2 linked regions of the Bythopirellula goksoeyrii genome follow. The protein of the gene in region 1 interacts with the protein of each later gene in a pairwise test. Links are inferred from orthologs where the notes say so. Each region holds a gene or a part of one and is shown on either strand. Other genes may lie near its edges.

Evidence for each region.
Region 2: the proteins of def (region 1) and Pr1d_RS01805 interact in binary tests that used the Escherichia coli proteins (3 or more experiments, as listed by UniProt). The link is inferred for Bythopirellula goksoeyrii from one-to-one orthologs.

What each region holds. Positions count from the first base shown.
Region 1 is NZ_CP042913.1:5,860,011-5,872,308, forward strand. The notes cover bases 2,986-5,900. They hold def (peptide deformylase), read right to left. Parts: upstream 4,811-5,900; coding sequence 4,160-4,810; downstream 2,986-4,159. Other genes in these bases: Pr1d_RS25910 (hypothetical protein), read right to left, coding at 2,986-3,058; fmt (methionyl-tRNA formyltransferase), read right to left, coding at 3,201-4,133; Pr1d_RS23165 (hypothetical protein), read right to left, coding at 4,829-5,209; Pr1d_RS23170 (hypothetical protein), read right to left, coding at 5,271-5,816. Outside these bases: Pr1d_RS23145 ([protein-PII] uridylyltransferase family protein), read right to left, coding at 1-1,328; tRNA (N6-isopentenyl adenosine(37)-C2)-methylthiotransferase MiaB, read right to left, coding at 1,428-2,852; more of Pr1d_RS25910, read right to left, coding at 2,885-2,985; Pr1d_RS23175 (DNA topoisomerase VI subunit B), read left to right, coding at 6,335-8,470; Pr1d_RS23180 (DNA topoisomerase IV subunit A), read left to right, coding at 8,561-9,721; Pr1d_RS23185 (Uma2 family endonuclease), read left to right, coding at 9,777-10,406; Pr1d_RS23190 (hypothetical protein), read left to right, coding at 10,636-11,676; Pr1d_RS23195 (RNA polymerase sigma factor), read left to right, coding at 11,798-12,298. UniProt on the Escherichia coli protein: Removes the formyl group from the N-terminal Met of newly synthesized proteins. Requires at least a dipeptide for an efficient rate of reaction. N-terminal L-methionine is a prerequisite for activity but the enzyme has broad specificity at other positions.
Region 2 is NZ_CP042913.1:450,356-462,623, reverse strand. The notes cover bases 3,348-6,232. They hold Pr1d_RS01805 (aspartate-semialdehyde dehydrogenase), read right to left. Parts: upstream 5,355-6,232; coding sequence 4,341-5,354; downstream 3,348-4,340. Other genes in these bases: Pr1d_RS01800 (GNAT family N-acetyltransferase), read left to right, coding at 5,582-6,217; truA (tRNA pseudouridine(38-40) synthase TruA), read right to left, coding at 3,492-4,238; Pr1d_RS01815 (serine/threonine protein kinase), read right to left, coding at 3,348-3,394. Also shown: Pr1d_RS01825 (BNR-4 repeat-containing protein), read left to right, coding at 1-1,272; Pr1d_RS01820 (acetyl-CoA carboxylase carboxyltransferase subunit alpha), read right to left, coding at 1,493-2,482; more of Pr1d_RS01815, read right to left, coding at 2,501-3,347; Pr1d_RS01795 (hypothetical protein), read left to right, coding at 6,506-7,183; Pr1d_RS01790 (transposase), read right to left, coding at 7,883-8,506; Pr1d_RS01785 (PQQ-dependent sugar dehydrogenase), read left to right, coding at 9,829-11,106; Pr1d_RS01780 (DUF1501 domain-containing protein), read right to left, coding at 11,396-12,268.

The sequences.
Region 1 (12,298 bases):
TAGCTGTAGTTCTCCTCAAGCATCGTGCTTTCTTGATGTGTCAGCGCGCCGGCCCTGCTGAGTTTGGCGATCGCTTCGAGCGTGTTGCCAGTCCGCACTTCTTCGAGAGCCCCACCATTAAGGAGCTGTAAGAACTGAATCACAAATTCGATATCGCGTATTCCTCCCAAACCAGCTTTTACGTCGCTGGCTGCAAACTCTCCGTTCGTGCTGCGGACTTCGATGCGGCGTTTCAGTGCTTTGATGCCAGTGATATCAGTTAGACTCAAGTAGCGTCGAAAAACCCAAGGTTCTAATCGCCCCAAGAATTCATAACCAAGTTCCAGGTCACCAGCGATTGGCCGAGCTTTTACATAAGCCTGCCGTTCCCAGGTGCGGCCTCGCATGTCGTAGTAGCCGAGTGCTTGGTCGACACTCACACACAGGGGGCCTTGCCTCCCTTCGGGCCTGAGTCGCATGTCTACGCGATAGGCGAAACTCAATTCGGTCGTTTCGGAAAGCAGATTGATCGTCTCCTGGGCAATCGAAGTCGCGATGGTCTGACTTGCATCCCCCTGCCCTGTACTCGCTGCTTGAAATAGGAACACGAGATCGATGTCACTCGAGTAATTCAGTTCCAAGCCTCCTAGTTTGCCCAAGGCTAGGGCAACAATACGTGGAGGCGAAAACTCTCGGACGTTTCCATGCTGCTTGCGTTTGCCCACTTTGCGAATTGCAAAATCCATGGCCGCTTCGACCACGGAGTCGGCCACATAGGAAATCTGCCGAGTGACCTGGGCCACGGGAACTTCGAGCACAATGTCTCCATAGGCAATCCGCAAAGTTTCGCGCCGCTTGAATCGGCGCAATGCTGCGAGCACATCTGATTCACTGTCCATCGAGTGGACTTCGCCGACGAGTTCGTTGACCAGCACCTCACGAGCGACTGGACGACCTTCCGTCATCCGAAGTAAGTCATAACTCTCAGGATCAGCACACAACTGATCACTCAAATATTGGCTAGTGTTGAGAATCAAGAGCAGATTCGGCAGGGTTGTGTGATCTCGCTCGAAAAGCGATGCCATCGCCAGCGGGTTACGGGCCGTCTGAAAAAAACGCTCCAGATTATTCAGTGCCATATCGGGGTCAGCTAATTGCGGAGCGGTTTCTCTGAATTGCTCGATGAGCATGCTTAAGAGATCCAGAGGAATATCCTCCGCGAGCTTTACCAGATTGGCGTGCGCCGAGCGGAGATTGGCAACTCCCAATGACTTTAAGAGTGGCCCCGCCTCATCCCGATCATCGACGGCACGACGCACGGACTCAAGATCAATCGCAACGTTAGTCACCAGGCAAGTCTCTTCTATGCGGGGATAGGTTCGTCGGCATTATTCGCGAAGCCGATTCTATTCTCACCCCACCTCAACCATAGATCAACGGGAATGCGCCTAAGCACCTAAAGAAAACAGCTCTGGTCCCACGTGCTGCGTAACGACTGCACCAAATAGCGTGTGAGCGTTGGCATCATAGATCGCAATTGGCAACGTCTGGCCTATCTGACGTCGATTGCCGTCGAAAACCACGATGCGGTCACACATCGTCCGACCGGTTAGCTGCAACTGTTCGGAATCGGCAGTCCCCTGGCGCTCGCTTGCTTTGCTGGGTCCTTCGATCAGAACTTCCACTTGGCGGCCGATGAACGGCTGGTTGTCCACCTCGCTGATGACATTCTGCATCGCCAGAAGCTCGTTGTTGCGGCGCTTTTTCACTTCCTCAGGCACGTCATCAGGAAATAGATCGGCCCCACGGGTTCCAGGTCTTTCGCTGTACTTGAATATAAAGCTGTTCTTAAATCGCTGCTCGTGGACAAGCTTACAAGTGAGTTGAAAATCATCTTCTGTCTCTCCACAGAAGCCAACGATAAAATCGCTGGTCACCGCCGCATCAGGCACGATGCTGCGAATACGCTCCATCATTTCGCGATAGTCTTCAATCGAGTAGCCGCGTTTCATCCGCTCCAGCACAGAATTCGAACCACTCTGGGCTGGCACATGGAGATACTTTGCACACTTGGGCAAGTCTCGCACGGCAGTCAGAAGATCGTCGGTCATATCCTTGGGATAGTTCGTAACAAACTTAATCCGCTCCAGTCCATCGATTTCGCTGAGAGATACCAACAAATCGCTCATGCGGGTGGTGCGGTCCCCTTCCTTATAGCGATAGCTGTTGACCGTCTGACCCAACAGGATAATTTCCTTGCAACCCTCAGATGCAAGCTTCTGTGCCTCGATGAGTATCTCACTCGGCGGACGACTCTGTTCGGGACCACGAACGCTCGGCACGATGCAGTAGGTGCAAAACTTGTCGCAGCCGATCATGATCCGCACGTAGGCCTGATAAGGTGTCGGTCGCATCGCTGCATCACGCAGGGGGTCGAAACTCTCATGGCTCCGCTCGATTTGCTGACGGCTCCCCTCCTTGCGACCCAGGCTCACTTCCATCTGAGGGCCACCTCCAGCCTCGATGCCTGCGATGAGGTCGGGAACTTGATGCAACTGGCCTGGCCCGACGATCAAATCAACATAGGGGGCGCGTTCAAAGATCAGCCGCTGATCCTTCTGGGCCATGCAGCCCAAAACTCCGATCACTTTATGTGGGTGCGTCTGCTTGGCATTCTTGAGCCGCCCAAGGGCGCTATAGATCTTGTCCTCGGCATGCTGCCGAACACTGCATGTGTTGAATAGAATCGTGTCGGCATCAGTTGTGTTGTCGGTCAGTTCATAACCCTGCTTGCGCAGACTGGCCACGACGAGCTCGCTATCGAGCACATTCATCTGGCAACCAACCGTTTCGATATAGAGTTTCTTAGCCATCACTCAACTCTCAACTCAAATACTCTGCTTCACTATGCCGCATTGCGATTCGACTTCTCTTGCTTCTTTTTTTTCTTCAGCTGCGTCGCAACTTGTTCGCGGGCATGGGCGACCAGCTCATTACGCCGGTTGGCCATCATCCGCATCAGAGCCATCACTGCTATGTAACCAGCCACACCAATTATTAGTAAGTCCCAGCGATCCATGCTTCGACTCCGGAGCTAATAACCGCAGGCCTGGTGCCAACGGCTAGGAAGGAATAAGTCTCTTCGCACCTTTGCAAGCTCCCATGATACACGGATTGTGGTGGTGCGTGCGAGGCGAAATCTGTGCCTGATAGCAGGAAAACTAGAGCAACTCGTCTCCAACTTGCATCGGATTCCCTCGTAGAAACTCCTCAGCTCGCATCACGCGCTTACCTGCAGGCTGAACTTCTAGCAGGCTCAAGAAGCCGTCACCGGTGGTGACGACCAGCTGCCCAGTTGTCGAAACTACATTCCCGGGAGTACTTTCAGAGAATGTTTCATCGCAAAGCGCGACACGATGTACGATCAATCGTAGAGCTGCGTCGGCGCTACGGTGCCAATCGGTGAATGCCCGCGGCCAGGGTTGCAGCGCTCGCACTTGATTCTTAATCTCCACCGCAGAGCGTGACCAATCGATTTCGCCATGTTCCTTGGCCAACCGGGGGGCCTTGGTGGCCTGACTTTTGTCTTGCTCCACGGGCGATTCTGTGCCGGTGGCCAATTCATCCACAACCCGCAGTACCAAAGCGGCCCCAAGTTCGGCCAAGCGAACCTCAAGTTCACCAGCGGTCTCGTCGGGATCAATCGCTACTCGTTCCACACCTAACGCAGGCCCGGCATCCAACCCCGGCGTCATCTGAATCACTGTGTTACCAGTCTCGCTGTCGCCATTGAGGACAGCCCACTGTACGGGTGCAGCACCACGGTATTTGGGGAGCAAGGATCCATGCAGATTGATTCCCCCCAATCGTGCGATGGCGAGAGTCTCCGATTTGAGAATCTCTCCGTAGTCGCAGACGACCAGAAGATCAGCTCGCAATTCCCTCAGCCTAGCTCGTGCTTCATCGGAGTTAACCGTCTCGGGCTGCCAATCGGGAATACCCAGTGACTCGGCAGCCACCTGCACCGGAGCTGGCATGGGTTTGCGCCCCCGTGGAGGCCGACTCACGGCCATCAAGACTTTATGCTCTGAGGCCTCGAGTGTCCGCAGCGAAGGAACAGCAAACGGTCCGGTTCCCAATAGGATGATCCGCATGTTGTGCTCCGTTGAGTTAGTAAGCGTCAAGCTCGCATGCGTTCAAGTTCCGCAATTCTTGCTGCGATTTGCTCATCAGAGGGCATTTCGCCATGTTCCCGCTTGCTCTGAAAATCAATCTCGAATTCTTCTAAATACCCGCCAATGTCGATTTTTTGCCCCGGCGAGAGTCGGTCAATGAATAACACTCCATCCAGATGATCGACCTCGTGCTGAGCAATGCGGGCAAACAGCCCATCCAATTCTCCGTTGAATTGTTCACCTGCAAGATTGTAGGCCTCGATGGTGATCCGCTCCTTGCGGACCACGTTTCCCTTGACTTCGGGAATACTGAGACACCCCTCCTCACCCTCGACCTGACCCTTGCCGCCACGTAAGACGGGATTGATGAATACGTGCTCAGAGTCGGTTTCTTTGGGATCCCCGGTAGGATTGGCGATGAAAAGCCGATATGGCAAATCAACCTGATTGGCCGCCAATCCCACACCCTCATGCTTGTACATCAACTCAAACATCTGCACAATCATCTCGCGCAGCTCACGATCAACCTTTTTGAGGGGTTTTGAGACATGCCTCAACGTGGGATGCGGATAATGAATAACTTCGAGAGTCAAGCGCAGAATACCTATACGATCAAACAGAATGGCGATTAAATCGCCATTCTGCCCGATTTTCATCCTGAGTAACAGGTCCCACTACCGCTGAGTTGGATACCAGGGAGCCCGCACGTGATACACACCGAATTGGTGCATGTTGCTTGGCCACACGGGTGTGTTACGGAAACCTGCTCCGAAGGGGCCTGGACCGGGATAATTCCGGCCAAACTGGTGGTCAATCCGTGAAATGCTCATGCTTGGGGCGCCCCAGCTCCAGTTGGTTTGCAACTGAGCGGTAGGAGGCACAACCATCGCCACCGGGTAGCCATACGCCGAATGGGCGTAGTTGGCGTGCCAATTAGTAAGTTCTGCCCGACGTAGTGGCTTCTTCAAATAGGGAGCCTCTGCCTCGACCGTCGGTGCCAGCACAGAGGATAGCAACAAGACCAAGGCAAACTTTAGGGGTGTTGTGTGAGACACGATTCTGTTCCTCGTGACGGAATTATGTGAGTTGTAATGTCAGAATTCGTACCAGCAACAATCAATACTTGTTGCTCCAAATATGACAAATGTCTTGCAGACGCAATCCATACGTGTGGTAGCGAATCTTGGCTCGCGACCAACCCGCACCGGGAGTATGGGCGTAGTGTGATCGACAATGCTTGTACATAAACTCGTGCGGCATCAACGGCTGATAGGTCACATAGGTGTGTCCTACATGCGCCGGCACAGGCAAAGGTGATACATACATCTGTGCAGCAGTACCACTAGGATTCGGCCCTTCATAGTAATTGTAAAACAAGTCATTCTTGTTTTGATAACTGATACACCGCTTGTAACAGCCTTCACAATCTGCCATCGCACCGAGGCACTTCTGGCATAGTCCATCGTGATGTGCCAATGCACCGTGGCATCGTTTGCAACGGCATTGGCAGTCTGCCGAACCATCGCTGCAGTAGCACTCGCCAGATCCCGGCTCTCCGCCGCACCATTCGTATTGATCGTCGTTGGCCGACGCAATGGTGGAAATAGACAGGATCCCGACAAGGCACGCCAATGTGCCGACGGCAAGAATACGTGTAGCCATGAATCGCCTCCCTGCGATCGCAGACTCAAGCACGGTAGGCATGTTTCAATTCGCACGGTTCCATTGGGGGGGAACGGGAATTGTCGCTAAGGCTTCCGGCGAGAGCCTGATGGGGTTTTGGGGAGCCCCGTCGAGGTTGGTGGTCACTTCCGACCGGTGACGGGACTGTTGGGGGTGGGGATGACTCACATCTGAGATTGGATTCTGGGTCCTCAACAAGAGAGAGTCGTCCTGCAATTGGTTTCGGCCAGTTCGGGTCCTAACGATGAGAATTTGTTTTCCGCAGGTAGGGGCAAATCCTAGGATTCGTAAATTGAGGGGTTACCTGCCCTGGGTTGAGGACCAAAATATCGCTATAATCCCCAGAACCCGCAGAGTTTAACGCAAACCTTAGCCGGAGACACACCTGCCTCCGAGGTTCCCGGACCAAAGTGTTGGTCGGGCTACAGTTTTCCAGTCTTGGGACTTTGCGAACTTAAGATTGAAAGTTCTTAGAGACATTCGAGGGAGAGGGCGGTTTGGCAACGGCAAAGAAGAAAACAGCAAAGAAAAAAGTACGAGCGGCAAAACCAGCGACTCGTTCGGTAAAGAAAAAAAAGGTGAAGAAAAAGGTCCGCAAGAAGGTTGCGGCTCCTGCTTCTGAGCAATCCCTCGCTGAGTCCAATGGCGTTGCCTCCCCCAAGCGACGCACCACCGCCAAAGCGATGGCCGCCACTCAGCGGGATATCTCCGTCAGCGAGTTCTTCGCTAAGAACCGCCATTTGCTCGGTTTCGACAACCCTCGCAAAGCACTGCTTACTACGGTAAAGGAAGCGGTCGACAACTCGATCGACGCCTGCGAAGAGGCAGGCATCCTCCCAGAAATCTGGGTCCATATCCAGCAGACCTCAGCCGACCACTACAAGGTCGGAATTCAGGACAACGGCCCTGGCATCTTGAAGAAGCAAATCCCATTGATCTTCGGCAAACTTCTCTACGGCTCTAAGTTCCATCGACTTCGTCAAAGCCGTGGCCAACAGGGAATCGGCATCAGCGCCGCCGGCATGTATGGCGTACAAACTACCGGCAAGCCGGTGAAGATCATCTCGAAAGTGGGAGCAAGAAAATCGGCTCACTACTATGAGATCCAAATCGACACCAAGAAAAACGAGCCCCGCATTCTCAACGGCAAAGGCGAGGGAGTTGACATTCCTCCTGGCGACAAAGGGAAAGAGTATATCGAAAAGCATGGCATCGAGTGGGTCGAGCAGCCTCACGGCACGCGGGTAACTATCGAGCTGGAAGCCAAGTTCGTCCGAGGCCGTGGGAGCGTCGGCGAATACTTGGAGCAGACCGCCATCGCGAATCCGCATATTACGCTCAATTACGAAGACCCTGACGATTTTGTCTACACCTACGAGCGCTCCACCAAGACGCTTCCTCCCGAGCCAAAAGAAATCAAACCCCATCCCTATGGTGTGGAAATGGGCCGACTCGCTACGATGCTTGAAGAGGCACAAGGTTCGACCCTTTCGGAGTTTCTCACCTCGCGTTTCTCCCGCGTAAGTTCGCCGATAGCTCGTCGCATCTGTCAGTCCGCTGGAGTTGGTACGCGGACGAACACTCGCAAAGTAGGCCGCAAGGAAGCAGAGTTGCTTTTTCATGCGATCCAGAAAACGAAGATCGCTGCACCTGCGACGGATTGCATATGCCCGATTGGTGAAGATCTCATCCTCAAGGGAATGCACAAAGTTGTGCCAGGTGAATTCTACGCCGCGGCGACTCGCCCTCCTTCGGTTTATCGGGGGAATCCCTTTCAGATTGAAGTGGGCCTCACCTACGGTGGCACCGCACCTACGCAAAACATCACCAAGGATCTATTGTTGGACTTGCTCGAAGAAACTGATGCTCGCACGGTGAGGCAATTCCTTGTCCATACTTTCAATGGACTTGGTGGCGAGGGGGCCGACAAGATTATTAAAACGGCCAGCCTAGGCACGCGCCAAACTCCAGGCAAGCTCAAGCCCAAGGAAATCGAAGCCCTTTTCACGGCGATGAAAAACGTCAACATCGCCGAGGGCCAATCGATGGAGGTACTCCGATACGCCAATCGTGTGCCGTTGCAGTTCCAGCAATCAGCCTGTGCCATTACGCAGACCATTTTGAACACGAATTGGCGGAGCTACGGGCTGAGCCAATCCCGCGGCGGTTTGCCCAAAGGCCCCGTGAGCCTGATGGTCCACATCGCCAGCGTGTGGGTCCCCTTCACGAGCGAATCCAAGGAGGCGATTGCCAATTACCCGGAGATTCAAAAGGAAATCCGCCTCGGCCTGCAAGCTGTCGGTCGCAAACTGGGCATGTTCCTACGCCGTCGTCTACGGGTGAAACAGCAATCCGATCGTCGCGAGATATTTCTCCGCTATCTGAAGGAAGTTTCCAACGCAGTGAGTGAAATCAATGGCGTTAAACAACCCGAGCTTTACGAGCAACTAGTAAATGTTGCGAAGCGGCGCACAGCCGACGCCGACATGAAACTCGACGAACGTGGCAAGAAAATCCAGGAAGACCCGACCCAGTTGGACCTCGGCGAGAACGTTTTGATTGTCGACCCCACCCAGCACGAAGCCGCCATCAACCGCGTTGAAACTGTCGAAGAAGAACCTGAACAAGATTAACACACATTCCCCCTAGCCGGGCTTGCCACGCAGTCCGGGATGAGCCTGAGGACATGATCTTCCGGCTAATTACACCATAGAAAAACATCCATGGCCAAGAAACGCCCCCTCAAAAAGAAACCTGCCACGCCTCACGCTGGAGTGAAGCTTACTCCGCGCGACAAGAAAACGATCTCCAACCTCACGGGATTGGCCGACCGCGTCGTGAGTGCGGCCAAAACGCGCAAGGACCCGTACGTCGATATTCCTTCGCGCACCCTGTCGAATGTCCGTTTCAGCCCTCGTAAGGGGATCCTGGAAATGGGCAACAGCAAGAATCGTCGCCAGTTGTTCGACCTCTCCCAAGCAAAAGCCTACATGCGCACGATGCTCGTAGCCAGCGGTTGCAAGAGACTCATCGATCAGGGTAAATCGACAAGCCTTCGAGGTCTTTTCTACATGCTCAAACACACCATCGAAGGAGCGAAAGAGAATACTTTTGATGTGCAAAACGAGTGCGATACAATCATTGAAGATGTCGAAGTACTCTTGAATTCCATCCGGGAGGAACTGCATCTCTACGCTGAAAATCGCGGGGCCATGGTCGGTAATATTGTAATCACGGACAAGGGCGACACAATCGACTGCGCTCGCATGGGTTCAGGCGGCTACGCGATCCCCTCAATCGTCGAACCCGAAGTGATCGAACTCGATCCCAAGAAGTGCGGTGCCAAGTTTATCCTCCATGTTGAAAAAGGCACTGTCTGGCAGCGGTTTAACGAGGACAAATTCTGGCAAAAGCACAATTGCATTCTCACCCACGGTAGCGGCCAACCCCCCCGCGGCGTGCGTCGTATGTTGCACCGTTTGCACAATGAGTTGAAACTCCCCATCTATTGCGTGCTCGACAACGACCCCTGGGGCTATTACATCTACAGTGTCATCAAGCAAGGTTCCATCAACCTGGCCTTTGAGTCGCAGCGGATGGCCATTCCCGCGGCCAAATACCTGGGTTTGCGCAGCATCGATCTCGAGCGCTGCCAACTCTCCGATAGCGTCAAAATTTCGCTCAATGAAACCGATCGCAAGCGAGCCAAACAGATCGCCAAGTACCCCTGGTTTGAGAAAAAGCGCCGCTGGCAGTCAGAAATTCAGCGCATGCTCAAGAACGATTTCAAACTCGAAGTCGAATCGCTCATCTCCAAAGACATTAGCTACGTTACTGAGGTCTATGTCCCAGAGAGGCTCGCAGAACAGGATTGGCTGGATTAACTGGTGAGCTTCGTGCTATAATTCATGAGACCAGCAACTCTGCGGAGTATTTACCATGGCCAGCATCTCGCCTACTTCCCATCCTGTCAGTTCTTCTCTTGGCGAACCCGCGTGGGAATTAGCTCTACTCTATCCTCCTCAGGGCCAATGGAGTATCAGCGAATATCTTGAGATCACTGAGCGAACTAATCAACTTGTCGAATTCACTTCAGGTAAAATCGAGGTCCTGGAAATGCCCACAATCGAGCACCAGAAGATTGTCGGTTTCTTGTTTATGGTATTGCAAGCTGCTGCCGAAGGCGGGCTAGTCTTGATGGCGCCGCTTCCAACGACGATCACACAGGGCAAGATTCGTGAGCCTGATATCATTTTCAAGCTTCGCAAGAATCTCCCTCGCCCTGAGGAGCAATATTTCAATGGTGCTGACTTGATAATTGAAGTTGTCAGTCCTGACAAGAAAAGTCACGAACGCGACTACTGCATCAAGAGAGCGGACTACGCCGAGGGGGGGATACCTGAATACTGGATCGTCGATCCCCAGGAAAAACAAATCACCGTGCTTACACTTAAGGAAAAAACCTACATAGAGCACGGTGTCTTTCGCGAAGGGCAGACTGCTAACTCTAAATTGCTCGAAGGTTTCAATGTCGATGTCGCAGCGGTGTTCGCGGCGGCCAAGGCGTAAACTTTCGCTTTAGCCGGAGGTACCTCTGCCACGGGGCCAACAAAACTTTCTAGCTGGATCGCGTGACGATCCGGCCAAGCACTGTAATCCCCCTCGTTCTCAAAGCGTATATCTATGTGGAGCAGCCATCTCTCCGCAGGTGAATCGCCGTGGCGACTTGGCTGTCATACCCAATTACCCAGGCTGGAAGCCTACGCTACGGCCATCTCACTTATTCAGGAGCAATCCTATGAAAACCATTTTCTGCACACTCAGTCTGCTCACAGCTACAGTCTCACTGCCAGCACTGGCCCAAAGCGACACCAAACCAACAGTCGAAACGCTTACAGCAAGTTCTCTCTGGACGGTGCAAGCTAGCCCCGAAAGACTTTTTTCCAGCAACTTTGGACGCATCCTCGAAGACTTGATTTCGGCCAAGCACCCCGATGCTCTAGCCAAGATGGACAGCTTTGCGGATGCCTTGGGATTTGACCCAAGAACTGCCGTGACAGATATCTTGATGCTGGGGGACAACTTCGACGGAGCACCCACGACTGCCATCGTCCAGCTGGGTGCTACCAGTGGAAACCTGGAAGGATGGCTCCTTGCCGCCCCGGGATACCAATCCGAGGATTTGGACGAGAATACGATACTTCATTCATTCATTCTGGAGAAAGGGGACAACCCCCGGATTTGGTGTGCGATTCCTCGCAACCCGGTGGATAAACAATACACGTTAGTGGCCACCTTCGAACGTGATCGAACGATTGAACTAACAAACAAAGTTATTGAGAAAGGAACGACCTGGCTAGCGACTCCCTCGTCAGCCAATACGTTCCTCTCGGTCTCAGTGAATGATTTCTCGAAATTGCCGATGAAGATCGATAGCGACGACCCCGGATCAGCCATCGTAAGAACGATCCGCTCGGTCAACATGCAAGCTTCCGCTGAAGACGATACCCTCACCGCACACGGCGAACTCACTGCCGGCAGCCCAGCCCGCGCTCAGCAACTGCAGCAACTGCTCACCGGTTTGAAAGCCATGGTCCAACTCGCGGCGATGCATGAGGACAACCATGACTCAGACCGACATGATCCGTACGCTTTCGACCAGAAAAACCGCCCTCACCACGACAAGAAGGGAGCTAAGAAAGCAGCCGAACTCTTGAATAATCTCACCGTAGACCACCAAGCCGGTAGTTCCACTCTCACGGCGAATTTCAAGATCAGCTATGATGCTCTGATGGCCTTGAAAAATGGAGTGCAAGAATTCCAGACCTACAACGAATAGACGAACTCATGCGAAGCCGTTGTCGGGAGAAACTCCCCCCCCATTCCGGCAGCGGCTCCATGAAAGCCGAACCCCCGCCTCCCGGCGAGGGCTACTATGAAGGTGAGGAAATCAAGATTCAATGCACGACCCTGCGGCGAACGCTGAATCGCTCTACCATTTAAGTGACGCCGAACTTGCGCGTCGTTTGCAGACGGGGTGTGAGCGGAGTTTCGCCGAGATAGATCGACGCTTTAGGCCACGACTGCTCTACGCACTTACTCGACGGCTTCCACGACGTGAAGACGCCGAAGATGTCGTACAACAGACCATGCTCCGTGTATTCCAAAAGATTCGCCTCTTTGACACTAACCAACGGCTCAGCCCCTGGGTATTTACCATTGCCATGCGGCTCTCGATTGAACATGGCCGGCGGAAGCAGCTCCCTATCTTAGCCGAGACCGCCGCACCACTGGAAATAGCCGACGCTTCGCTCTCCCCTGAGTACGTGGCCGTTCACAACGAAGAACGCGACCACCTTTGGAAGCTGGCTGATCGCGTCCTCAAGCCCGATCAGTGGACCGCCCTCTGGCTCCACTATGGCGAAGAGCTTTCGATCACCGAAGTCGCTCGTACACTAAGC
Region 2 (12,268 bases), 5.4 Mb from region 1 along the record:
GGCATGGCAACCTATTGCGCAAAGCACCAACCATTTGCAGTCTATTGTGAACAAGCGAAGAAAACTTTCTTCTGCTACGGAGGTGCGACGAAGGATGACAATCGCCACCTGATGCACTTGGTCTCGTACTTCGATCATGAGACGAAGTCTGTTCCCCGGCCAACTATTCTACTCGACAAACATACGAATGACGCCCACGACAATCCCGTCCTTTCCGTCGATGGTGCCGGTCACATTTGGGTATTTTCAACTTCCCATGGTACGAGTCGCCCTTCTTACATTCACCGCAGCAAACTGCCCTACGATGTCACAGAATTTGAACTTGTGCAAGCTACTCGCCAGGAATCAAATGAAGAGGTTGAAATTTCGAACTTCTCCTACATGCAGGCTTGGCATGATACGAAGCGTGGGTTTGCCTGCTTCTTCACCAAATACCAATCTCCAGCGGCAAGAACTCTATGTTTCATGAGCAGTTCGGATGGATTCACCTGGAACCCGTTGCAGCGGTTGGCAGCGATTGAGGAAGGACACTATCAGATCAGTGCAATTGGAAGAGAAAAAGTAGGCTCGGCGTTCAATTACCACCCTCACGGGAAGGGGCTTAATTGGCGTACTAACCTGTATTACCTTGAAACCCCCGATTTTGGAAAATCCTGGCAATCGATCGCAGGAGATCGAGTGCAGGTGCCGCTAACCGATTCGGCCAACGTCGCACTTGTTAATGACTACGAGTCCGAAGGATTGAACGTCTATCTGAAAGACATCCGGTATGATGAAAACGACAGACCAATCATCCTGTTTCTGACCAGTGCAGGCTACGAATCGGGACCCCAGAACGACCCGAGAATTTGGAATACGGCACGTTGGACTGGTAGCGATTGGGATATTCAAGAGGCAATGCATTCCGACAATAATTACGACATGGGGTCGTTGTGGCTGAGCAAAGCTGGAATCTGGCAGATCATTGCCCCGACTGAAAGGGGACCTCAACCCTACAACCCGGGGGGCGAGATCGTCCAGTGGATTTCCCGCGATTTAGGCCACCACTGGGAGATGCAGACTTTACTTACTCACCGCAGCGCACGAAACCACGATTACGTTCGCCGTCCCGTAAACGTCCACCCTGATTTTTATGCCCTCTGGGCTGATGGCCATGGCCGAAAACCCTCGTCTTCAACACTTTACTTTTGCAACCAAGAGGGCGCCGTTTTCGCCTTGCCGAGGTCCATGAAGGCAGACAATGCACGGCCTGAGCGTGTGAGTTTAGAGTAGCTGCCAAGTGACTTCTGATACAATTGAAAAGGGTGGCGGTTTAAGCTGACCCATGCCAATTCCCGAGGAAAAACACCTCTAAAACGAACATAACAGTGATTATCGGACGTTCGTGGTAGATGCTCTGATGTCAGGATTCTCTCTACTGCTACCCTACCGGAAGCTGACGCATCCGGCTCGCCTAAGGTGTCGGATGCTGACAAATCCGGCTCGCCCAAGGTTATGCAACCGGCTCGCCAACGGCTGGCGGAGTCTCTAGAAACGGTCCGATGCGGCGAAACTTTTCATAGCGCTCGGCAAGCAGATTGTCGGTTGGCTTTCGCAGAAGTTCGCGGAGGGTTTTCAAAAGATAAACCTTCATCCGGCCCGCCATCTGGTGATGATCGCGGTGGGCTCCACCTAAGGGTTCTTCGATCACATCGTCGACGACTTTCATTTCACTCAGATGCTTGGAAGTGATCCGCAACGCCTGGGCTGCTTGCTCGGCGTAGTTATGACTTTTCCACAAGATTCCGGCACAACCCTCGGGGCTGATAACCGAATAATAAGCGTGTTGCAAAATCGCGACGCGATCTCCTACGCCGATTCCCAGTGCCCCGCCGGAGCCTCCTTCGCCGATCACAACGCAAATAATCGGAGTTTTGAATCGCGACATTTCCATCATGCTCTGGGCGATCACCATCGCCTGACCGCGTTCTTCGGCTCCAATGCCCGGATAGGCACCGGGGGTGTCGATCATTGCAATGATTGGCAGGCCGTATTTCGCGGCCAGATTCATCTTTTCCATCGCCTTGCGGTAGCCCTCAGGATGGGCACAGCCAAAATAGCACTCGTTCCGCTCTTTGAGCGTTTTTCCCTTCTCGTGGCCGACGACGAGGACCTTGTATTCGTCCAATTTGGCAAAACCGGTGCGAAGGGCACGATCGTCTCCAAAGAACCGGTCGCCGTGGAGTTCTACAAACTCATCGAATACCAAGTCGAGGTAGTCGGTGAACTTGGGACGCTCCTTGTGGCGGGCCACCTGGACGGTTTCCCAGGGATCGAGATGGTTGTAGATCGCCTTGGTTGTTTCGGTGAGTTGCTTGCGTAATTCCCGAATCCGCTCGCGCAGCTCGGGCGAGTTTGTTTCGTTGGCTTCGAGCGTATCGATCTGCTCTTGCAGTTCGAAGATGGGTTGCTCAAACGGTAGTCGGAAGTCGTATCCTGGCATGGTTGGATTATACCGCGATCAGACGCCTTCGTCGTGATCTTTCGGCGGCTTTTCTACGGGCTTTTTTGGCTTGATATGGAAGCAGCGACCTGCTTTGAGTTCGCGGTAGAACTCCATCAGGGTATCGGGGCGATCATTGGGGTCCTTTTCGAGCATACGATGCACCAGATTGGCGAACTCTGGTTGCACATTCTTCTGCAGCATGCTTATTGGTTGCGGGCGTGCCTTGAGATGCTTGTTCAAAAGTTCGGTGGAACTGCTGGCCGTGTAGGGTAGCTTCCCGGTCATCAATTCGTACACCATGCAGCCAAAACTATAGATGTCGGCCCGCTCGTCAACTTCCTTGCCGCGGATCTGCTCGGGGGCCATGTAGCTATAAGTTCCTTGCACCGGCGCCTTGTTGCCGAACAGCTTCGAGATTCCTGTCTTGATCTTCCTGGCCAAAGTGAAATCGATCAAACGTACTTCATTTTCATCGCTGACGAGAAAATTATCGGGCTTGATATCGCGATGGGTCCAACCCTGCTTGTGCATGTACTCGACCGAAAGAGCGGCTGCTCCAAGAATCTCTTCCAGTCTCCAATGAAGCTGCTCGACGCCATCATGGATCTGCTGCTTGAGGTTGGGGGTCTTGAACAGTTCCATGATCAGGTAGGTACCGTCTTTTTTCTCTGTACCGAAATCAAGGGTCTTGATCACTGAAGGATGATCCAACGTCTTGCCAACATTGTATTCGTGCTTCAACTCTCCAGAGGATTGGCGCGTATGTTTTGGCCCTGGGGGGAGCCACTTCATGGCAAATGGCTCGTCTTTGCCAATCGGCTTCACCGCCCAAATCTCGAACATCGCCCCGGCTCGGATTAAATAAAACAGCCTGTAAGGGCCAACAAATTCTTTACCGGCAGATGCCATGAATTCTCTATTTGCGGCTTGAGGATTACTGCAGGAACACTTGCTAGAAAGTGCCAGTCTAGTCACAACAGTGAGTCGGCGAAAGAGTGTTTCCCGCTCAGTAATCCACGCGCATTAGGCACAATCCCTGGGGAGGTGCCGTTCTTCCGGCCTGACGCCGATCACAAGCCTTGAGGGATGCTGCAAGCCACGCCTCGTCACGTCGGCCCAGTCCCACTTCCACTAGTGAGCCAACGATGATTCGTACCATGTTGTAGAGAAACCCATTTCCCTCGACATCGATTTCCAGCAGGGATTCATGTTCTCCTTTGACACGCCGCACTTCGATGCATGAGATCGTGCGCACAGTGGATTCCCGTTCAGAGCCTGCCGACTGAAAACTGGCGAAATCATGCGTACCGATCAGTACTTTTGCAGCTTGATGCATCGCATTGGCATCTAATACCTGCGGGACATGCCAGACGGTGTCGCGATCAAACAACGGTCGACATCGGTCATTGTGGATGCGATAGCGATAGCGTTTGCCGACGGCATTGTAAGTGGCGTGAAACCCATCCGGCACAGCGTCAACTCTTTTCACAACCGCATCTGGTGGCAGCAAGGCATTGAGTGCCCGATGGAGTTGCTCGGCGGTCAGATGCGTGGCTGAGCTGACACCTACGACCTGCCCCAGCGCATGGACTCCGGCATCGGTGCGGCTGCTGGCCGTTACCTGGACCGATTCACTCGTGATCTTCTGCCATGCATCCTGCACGGCTCCCTGAACGGTGCGACGGTCTGGTTGTGCCTGCCAGCCGGAAAACTTTGTGCCGTCGTAGGCAATTGTGAGTTTGAACGTCGGCATCGCGCGAACCCGTCTTCCCCGCGCAGGCGGGGATCCAGTATCTAGGCTGGCCAGCCGGTTTCCCGCTTACGTGGGAATGACGAAATTGGCTTCTTACTCACCTCAGACCGCGGCTTGTGAACGAACCAGCAACTCAGCGATCTGCACAGCATTTGTTGCAGCGCCTTTACGCAGATTGTCGCTCACACACCAGAATGCTAAACCATTGTCGCAAGAAAGATCCTCGCGGATGCGGCCGATGAATACTGCGTCGTCACCACTGCAATCGGCAGGCATGGGGTACTCACCGGCAGCGAGATTGTCGATCACTTTGATCCCTGGAGTGGCGGCGAACAATTCGCGGGCCTCAGCTGCCGTAATCTTCTTCTCGGTTTCGACGAGAATACTCTCGCTGTGGCAGTTTTCAACCGGCACGCGTACACATGTCGGGCAGACTTGAATGGAGTCGTCGCCAAAGATCTTCTGGGTCTCGAACACCATCTTCATCTCTTCGCTCGTGTAACCCTCATGTTTGGCCGAGCCAATCTGTGGGATGAGATTGAAAGCGATCGGATGGGCAAACACCTGATACTTATAATCTTCGTTTTCTAGAAATGCACGGCTTCCCGCGACGAGGTCTTCTTGTCCTTGTACTCCTGCCCCACTGGTAGCCTGATAGGTACTCACAATCACTCGGCGAATGATTCCCGCATCGTGCAACGGTTTCATCGCTAAGACCATCTGGGTGGTCGAGCAGTTGGGACTGGCGATGATTCCTTGATGATTGAGCGCTGCATCGGGATTGATCTCGGGAACGACCAAGGGGACTTTGGGATCCATCCGCCAATAGCCGCTTTCATCGACGACAATGCAATTCCGCTCGACCGCCCAGGGACAAAACTCCGCTGCCACAGGGTCAGGTGTACTGCCGATGGCTAAGTCGATTCCCTCAAATGCTTCAGGACGGAGTAGCTCGACCGTGTGATCTTCACCCTTAAAAGTGATTTTAGTGCCGGCAGATCGCTCGGATGCCAAGAACGTGATTTTCTCGTAGGGAAAATTCCGCTCTTCTAACATTTGTCGTATCAAAGTGCCTACGGCACCAGTAGCACCCACGATGGCGATCGAATCAAACACGTTCTGGCTCCAAAAATTTAAGGGAATAACGAGGGTCAAATTGTCTGGTAGACCCGAATCCACCCAGGCTGGTTCAGTCTCCAGGCGATTGGCCCCTCATTATAATCAGTCAACCCAGCCCTCGACAACTTCGCGAAAGAGATAAAAGTTGCATTTACAGGTCTCAAGGTAAGCTAAATTTGAATTGACTAGTCGTCCAACGTCCTGTCACTCAAGGAACCTGCAAAGTGGCAAATGCTATCGCCCCTGCGACACATCGAGTCCTGGATAGGCAACCAAATCGCAGCGAGATCTCGGCAATTTCGAGGCTCTTGGCCGCAGCACTAGCAAATGATCCATTGCAGCGTTGGCTTTTCCCCGACGAGCGACTACGGCTTGCCGCTAGCGAGAGGCTCTTTCGCCGATTGGTTGCTCCGCGGATTGCACCAGGTTTGGTCTCCGTGAGCCGAACCTGTCAGGGCCAGTTGGCGAGCGTGGCAGTCTGGACCCCGCCCTACCCCCCTGCCCCGAACCGCTGGGAGAGATTGGCGGAGTCCCTTGCTATGCGACTCGCCCACGGCAAGCGAATTCATGAAGTTCGGCAAGGATTCACAGACCTAGCGGAGCGCCATCCTCAGCAACCGTATTGGTATCTGCTAGCCTTGGCAACTACCGAGTCGGAGCGTGGACAAGGGCATGCAGCAGGTCTGCTAAAATCTAAAATTGAAGAGTGCGACGCGACTGGCCGGAAGATAGCACTGGAGACTTCATTGCCCGAGAATATATCCTACTACGAACACTTCGGATTTCAGATAGAAAACGAAGTTGATCTGAAAGACGGTCCTACGGTCTGGTTAATGTGCCGCGAGTCACGTTCGACCTAAAAACATTGCAATAAATGCCTATGGTTCATCTCTCGTCGATAGGGGCTCATCATAAGCGAACTGGGAATTCACTTGCAGATCGCTCACTTGTTCTAGTGCATCTAGTTTTCAGAAACCCCCTATACGTTTTCATTGGACTTTCAGAGGAATTTCACCAATCGTGGATGAATAGATCGCCTTGCAATCTATCCTGGAGTACTTTCCTCTTAGTTGTTATTATAGAGTGGTCGAGTCATCGCCCCTCATGAATGCCCTACTCACCACCAACAATAATTGGGAGACGAAACCATGAACCGCATCCTTTCTATATCTGTTTGCGCTGCAATTGTATTGTTTGGCCTGGCGACGGCCGCCATCAGCCAAAACGCGAATTCTCGCCGTCCCAGCGGTACCAATCAGGCGAGTTCGGCCACTACGATCAATACTGCCGCTGAACGTGAAAAGATTTGGAACAGCCCGACGATGCTCAAGGCCCGCGCCTGGGTGCAAGAGTACTGTCAGCGGTCGGCCAAGATCACTCCTGCCGAAGCCAAGCAGTACATGACAGAACTAGAAAACCTATCGCCCGTTCAGATGAAACTGTGGCTGCTTAAGTTTGATCACCAGGAAGAAATGAATCGCAAACGAGAGGAGGACTTTGAAATCGCTCGAAGGGCTCATCTCAAGCAGGCTGAAGCGATCAATAATGCCACACAAAAATCTTACGCCGATATCAATCGCGACGAAAACGAGGCAGCCTCGACCGAAGAGCGTTCTCTACAGATCCAAGCTCAAAATGATGCCGAACGAGGTCTGGCCAAACAAGAGGAAACGTCTCTCGACGCTTCCAACGTCGACAGTTTTTACAACGGATATGGTGGACTGTACGGTGATTATGGCTACGGCTTCAGCTACCGCCCCTTGGATGGTATTGGAGTGGCACCACATATCCACATTCATGTTCATCCACCCGTCGACGCCGACTAACAATCCACCTCGTCCCCACGCTCCGCGTGGGGACGCTTTCTCTATCGCTCTGCGATGTGTCTCTCATTAACCACAGAGTTTCCTTTTCTTTGAGTGGCGGACTCGCCGTCACTCGCCAACTGGTGGGCGGCCTGGTCGTCGGAGACTTCATCCTGGCCTGCTCCCCAAAAAGAGATCCATATGTTATGAGAGTCTTAAGCGCCCATGAGGGCAAGGAGACTCAGGTGGGAGAAAAGGGGACGCAGCCAATACTGTTCGGCACGCGATTTGCGATTAACTTAGTCAATCAAAGACTCCCGACCCCTTTGACCCCTTTTTGAGATCCTTGACGGTCACGATGTGTCGGAATTCCTTGAAGACCTGGTTGACTTACAGCTGTGCCATACATCCGACTTGACCCGACGGATAGACGACACTGGCGGGTCGGTAACGGTATTCACTGGAGTGTTCGCAGTTGGACTCTGTGACTTCGAAATTTCAGCATCCACATTGCGTCGCCTTGGCAACGCTGGCATATCTGTCCGTCTCGACTATTACAGCGTTGAAAACGGAAACAGAAGCGTCACGGCAGAACGCGAGCCGGACTAGGCAGGCGGGTTCGTTCGGTCGGCAGAGTTGAATCCCGGTCCCGTTACCAAGAACCTTGACTGCCACCGGCGTGAAAATTCGAACAGCGTCGGCGTGCCAAACGAATGTCGCTTAGATCTCGTTATGTCTCTTCACTAGCAGCATTTTTTCTTCTTTTCTTGGTTTGGTAAGCCAATCATAGGATCCATATCGGCGTTTAACTTTCCGTGGTTCAAACCGGTCGGGTCGATTGCCGACTCGATGACTTGCGACGCAATCAAGTAACTGTTCGTAGAGCTGCCTGCAGCATGCAGGGTCGTTTTGGCCCATGCTCGCAATGACTGGTTGAAAGGCGTCTAGTGTTTGGATCGTGCCTTTGAAACTTATCGATCGCGGTTCGATGTCGTGTTTGGTAGCCGCTTGTGCCATGATCGTGCGAATGAGATTGTAGGCGAGGATGTGTGTCCAGATTTCCTTGTGAACAAGCTCTGGGGTCTTGCAACGCAAGACGTCCATCTTCATAACCGTTTTTAATGATCTTAGATCAAGTTCTGCATGCCACCGCGCACGATAGAGCAAGGCTAAATCGTTCACCGAAAACTCGTCGGCATCTAACAGAGTCGTTGCGAGGACGATCTTTTTGCAGCGAAAGCCTGCCTGTTCGACTTGAAAACAGCATTCACGAATCGTCAGAGATTCTGGAAGTGCATTGTAACTCTTTCTATCAATCGAAAGGACGACAAAAAGGACATGCACATTTCGATCATTGCAAAACGCCGAGAGAGCTTAGAACCTGTGGTCTCTAAAGCGCTTACGATGATACAGGGTCTTATCAGAGCCCCAATTATATCTGCTCTTTTTTCCCTTTCCCGCTACTTTTGCGGAGCAAAAGGCGACTCTGCGGGAACGCGGTGCGAATGGCAGGCGGAGCCTCGCAGATAGTGTATTCCAAACCGGAGAATGGGAACCAGGGGAATAGGTTTTCAACGACTCGAGAGCGACTTGCTAGTTGCATCTACTCTGGCACAAGTCACCAGTGACCTCGCCGGAACTGCCGCGATTCGCGGCCCGCATGGATTCCCTCGCCCGCAGCCCCCAGTATCCCGATCTCCTCCGGTCACTCACGTTTACGGCTAACCAACTCAAAGTGAAAAGCAAGACTACGGTAACCACGGATAACAAGGATTTCTCGGATAGAGCAAGTCCCACGAAAACGGGACGAAACTCATTCGATGGTTCAAAATCACACCCACCATCTGCTCAAACCTACTCGATGAATATATGTACGGTTTCGTCTCCATTTATCCGTGAAATTCGTGCAATCCGTGGTTCTCCTTTTCAGTTTGAGTAACCAATCGTTGCTGCGCGGCTGTTTTCCGCTTGGCACAAAAATCGTTGTGGAATTTCTCCCCGGCATCTTGATAATGGTACGTGCGATAAGTAATCGGAACGCACTATCGCCCGTATGGACTTACGGGTTTGCTCGTGACAGGTCCGCGCGCTAAACGAGTTTGGCGATTTGGACGAGCAGGAAGAGGCTAGATTCGTAGGGTTTAGTTTTCAAAACCCTACCGCCCCCGAGGCAGCGTGATTCGCGTAAGTCTTGATCGGCCAACGAGTTGAAGCCCACCGGACCGAGAGATTGAGAGGGGGTTTTGTTTTGTAGAGAAGGTTTGCGACAAAATGTGCGGCGACAAAACCCCTCCTTCGGTGCGCAGGATCGAAAAAGAATCGTGAACTTTACACCGCTCGTGCGGCCTAACACGTCTGGCTCTCGACTCTCCCATGGCCCAAGAATCGTTGTAGAGATTCTTTTCCCAATCGCGACAATGAAACCTTCCACCAAGAAAGAACAAATTCCGATGACCAACGACCAACGACCAATGACCAAGACAGTCAAGATTCCTGCCGAAATTGGTCATTGAAAATTGTACATTGGTCATTTTCCTATCAATGCCGACGTACTTTGCAGTTCTCCTGCCACACGCCCTTCTACTCCTTGCTGGGAGAACGCGTGGTCAATAGTATGCTATCTGGTCCAAGTACAAATTGCCGCTCAACAAGAATGAGGTTTCTCGATGACAGAGTGTTTCAAGAAGGTGTTTCTAGGAGTCTGTTGGCTTGGTCTGATCACTTGTGAGCTGCGGGCTGAATTAGATGAGTCACCGCTACCAGTCGAAGTGGCTCCTGCGTTTCCAGAACTGCAGTGGCCGGACTGGATCACTGGAATCGACACGGGAAAGCCTATCAAGCCACGGCCTTTAATAATCACGGGTTCCGGTGATGGATCGAATCGACTCTTTGTGGCGACCCAATACGGCACAATCCACTCCTTTGAAAACGACCCCAACACTTCAGAGATGCAATTGTTTCTCGACATTCGTGATCGCGTTGTGCCTTTCAAGGAGTGGGAGGGCGAGGAAGGATTTTTGGGACTCGCATTTCATCCACGGTTTAAGGAGAACGGAGAATTCTTCGTTTACTACACCCCTACTCCTTCAAAAGACAATCCACATAGTTCTCGTATCTCTAGGTTTCGCACCAAGAAGGATAACCCTGAAGAGGCGGATCCCGACAGTGAAGAAATCCTGCTAGAAATTAAAGAGCCGTATTGGAATCATAATGGTGGTACTGTGGCATTCGGTCCCGATGGTTTTCTTTACATCGTGGTTGGAGATGGGGGAGCATGGAATGATCCCCACATGAATGGGCAAAATACACATACTCTTTTAGGTGCTCTCTTGCGAATCGACGTAGACCACAAGGACGAAGGTTTGGCCTACGCGATTCCCAAGGACAATCCTTTCTATGGGCAACCGGCTCCCCCCAAAGATGGCCCCTTTGCTGGTGCGAACTGTTTTCCACGGGGGGAAATCTGGGCCTACGGACTACGCAATCCTTGGCGAGTAACCTTTGACCGCAAGACCGGGGCCTGTTGGGCAGCTGATGTTGGGCAGGATACATGGGAAGAAATCGACATCATTCAACGCGGTGGCAACTACGGCTGGAACCTTCGAGAGGGCCAACATCCCTTTGGTCCTGCTGGATTCCCAGAGTGCGAAACTCTGATTGAGCCCATATGGGAATACCATCACGATGTGGGAAAGTCGATTACAGGAGGGCATGTCTATCGAGGCAGGAAGGTTCCTGAATTGGAGGGAGCCTATCTGTATGCTGATTACGTGAGCGGAAAAGTTTGGGCCTTGTGGTACGACTTCCAGAATGAGGTGGTTACGGCTAATCGCCTGATCCAAGAGAAGGGCTTCCCCGTCATGACTTTCGGAGAAGACGACCAGGGAGAAGTTTACTTCACCACCGAACAGGACATTTACAAGTTTGCGCCTGCCGAGAAATAAGCGAGTGATTTCTTAAAGGTATTTCTCAAGATGAAATGAGGAGCCCGCGAATCACGCGAATAATCGCAGATAGGAAGAAGCTAGTGCTTTGACAATATCGAAATTTAGGGTGGGTGACGACAGAAGTATTGTCCCAGTAGGTGGTTCTGTCGTCACCCACCCTAATTCTTGGCAATGACAAAGCACTAGGAATGAAGAATCTATTTTTTCCGGTGTGAATTAGCCTCGCGACAAATCCGATTATATCCGCGTGATTCGCGGGTATTCTTGCTATGATTTTCACTTTGATTTACACCAGAATGTCGTGCAACACTTTGGCTTCTTCCACACCCGTGAGCCGCATGTCGAGTCCTTGGAACTTGACCGTAAAATGTTTGTGGTCAATTCCCAATAGATGGAGCATTGTAGCGTGCAGATCGCGAACATGGACGGGATTCTCCACAGCGTTGTAGCCTAGCTCGTCGGTAGCACCATAAGAGATCCCGGGTCGAATATTACCACCGGCCACCCACATGGAAAAACCTTTGATGTGGTGATCGCGTCCCGGGCCCCCTTTGCCCTGGAACATCGGTGTGCGACCGAATTCGCCTCCCCACACGATCAACGTATCCTCAAGCATGCCTCGTGCCTTGAGATCCATCACTAGGGCCGCTGTCGGCTTATCGGTCAATCCGCTACAGGTATTCATGTGCTGGACCAAGTCGCCGTGATGATCCCAACCTCGGTGGTAAAGATGAATAAAGCGAACGCCACGTTCGGCTAGGCGGCGCGCCAAGAGGCAATTCGACGCATACGAACCATCGCCAGGTACGGCACCATACATATCGAGGATGTGTTGTGGTTCATCGGACATATCGACCAGATCTGGCACTGAGGTTTGCATGCGGAACGCTGTTTCGTATGCTGCGAGACGGGCTGTCAGATCAGGATCATGAAGGTGGTCTTGTCGATGGCCATCGAGTGCCAACACACTATCGACGACGCGTCGTTGCAAATCGCCGGATACCCCTGGTGGATTGTTGATGTAATGGACCGGATCACCGGTGGAATTGAAAGGGACACCTTGATATTGGCTGGGCAAAAAACCCGCCGACCATTGTCTTGAGGCAATCGGCTGCGGGTTGCGACCTCCCTGAGAGACGAGCACGACAAAACCAGGAAG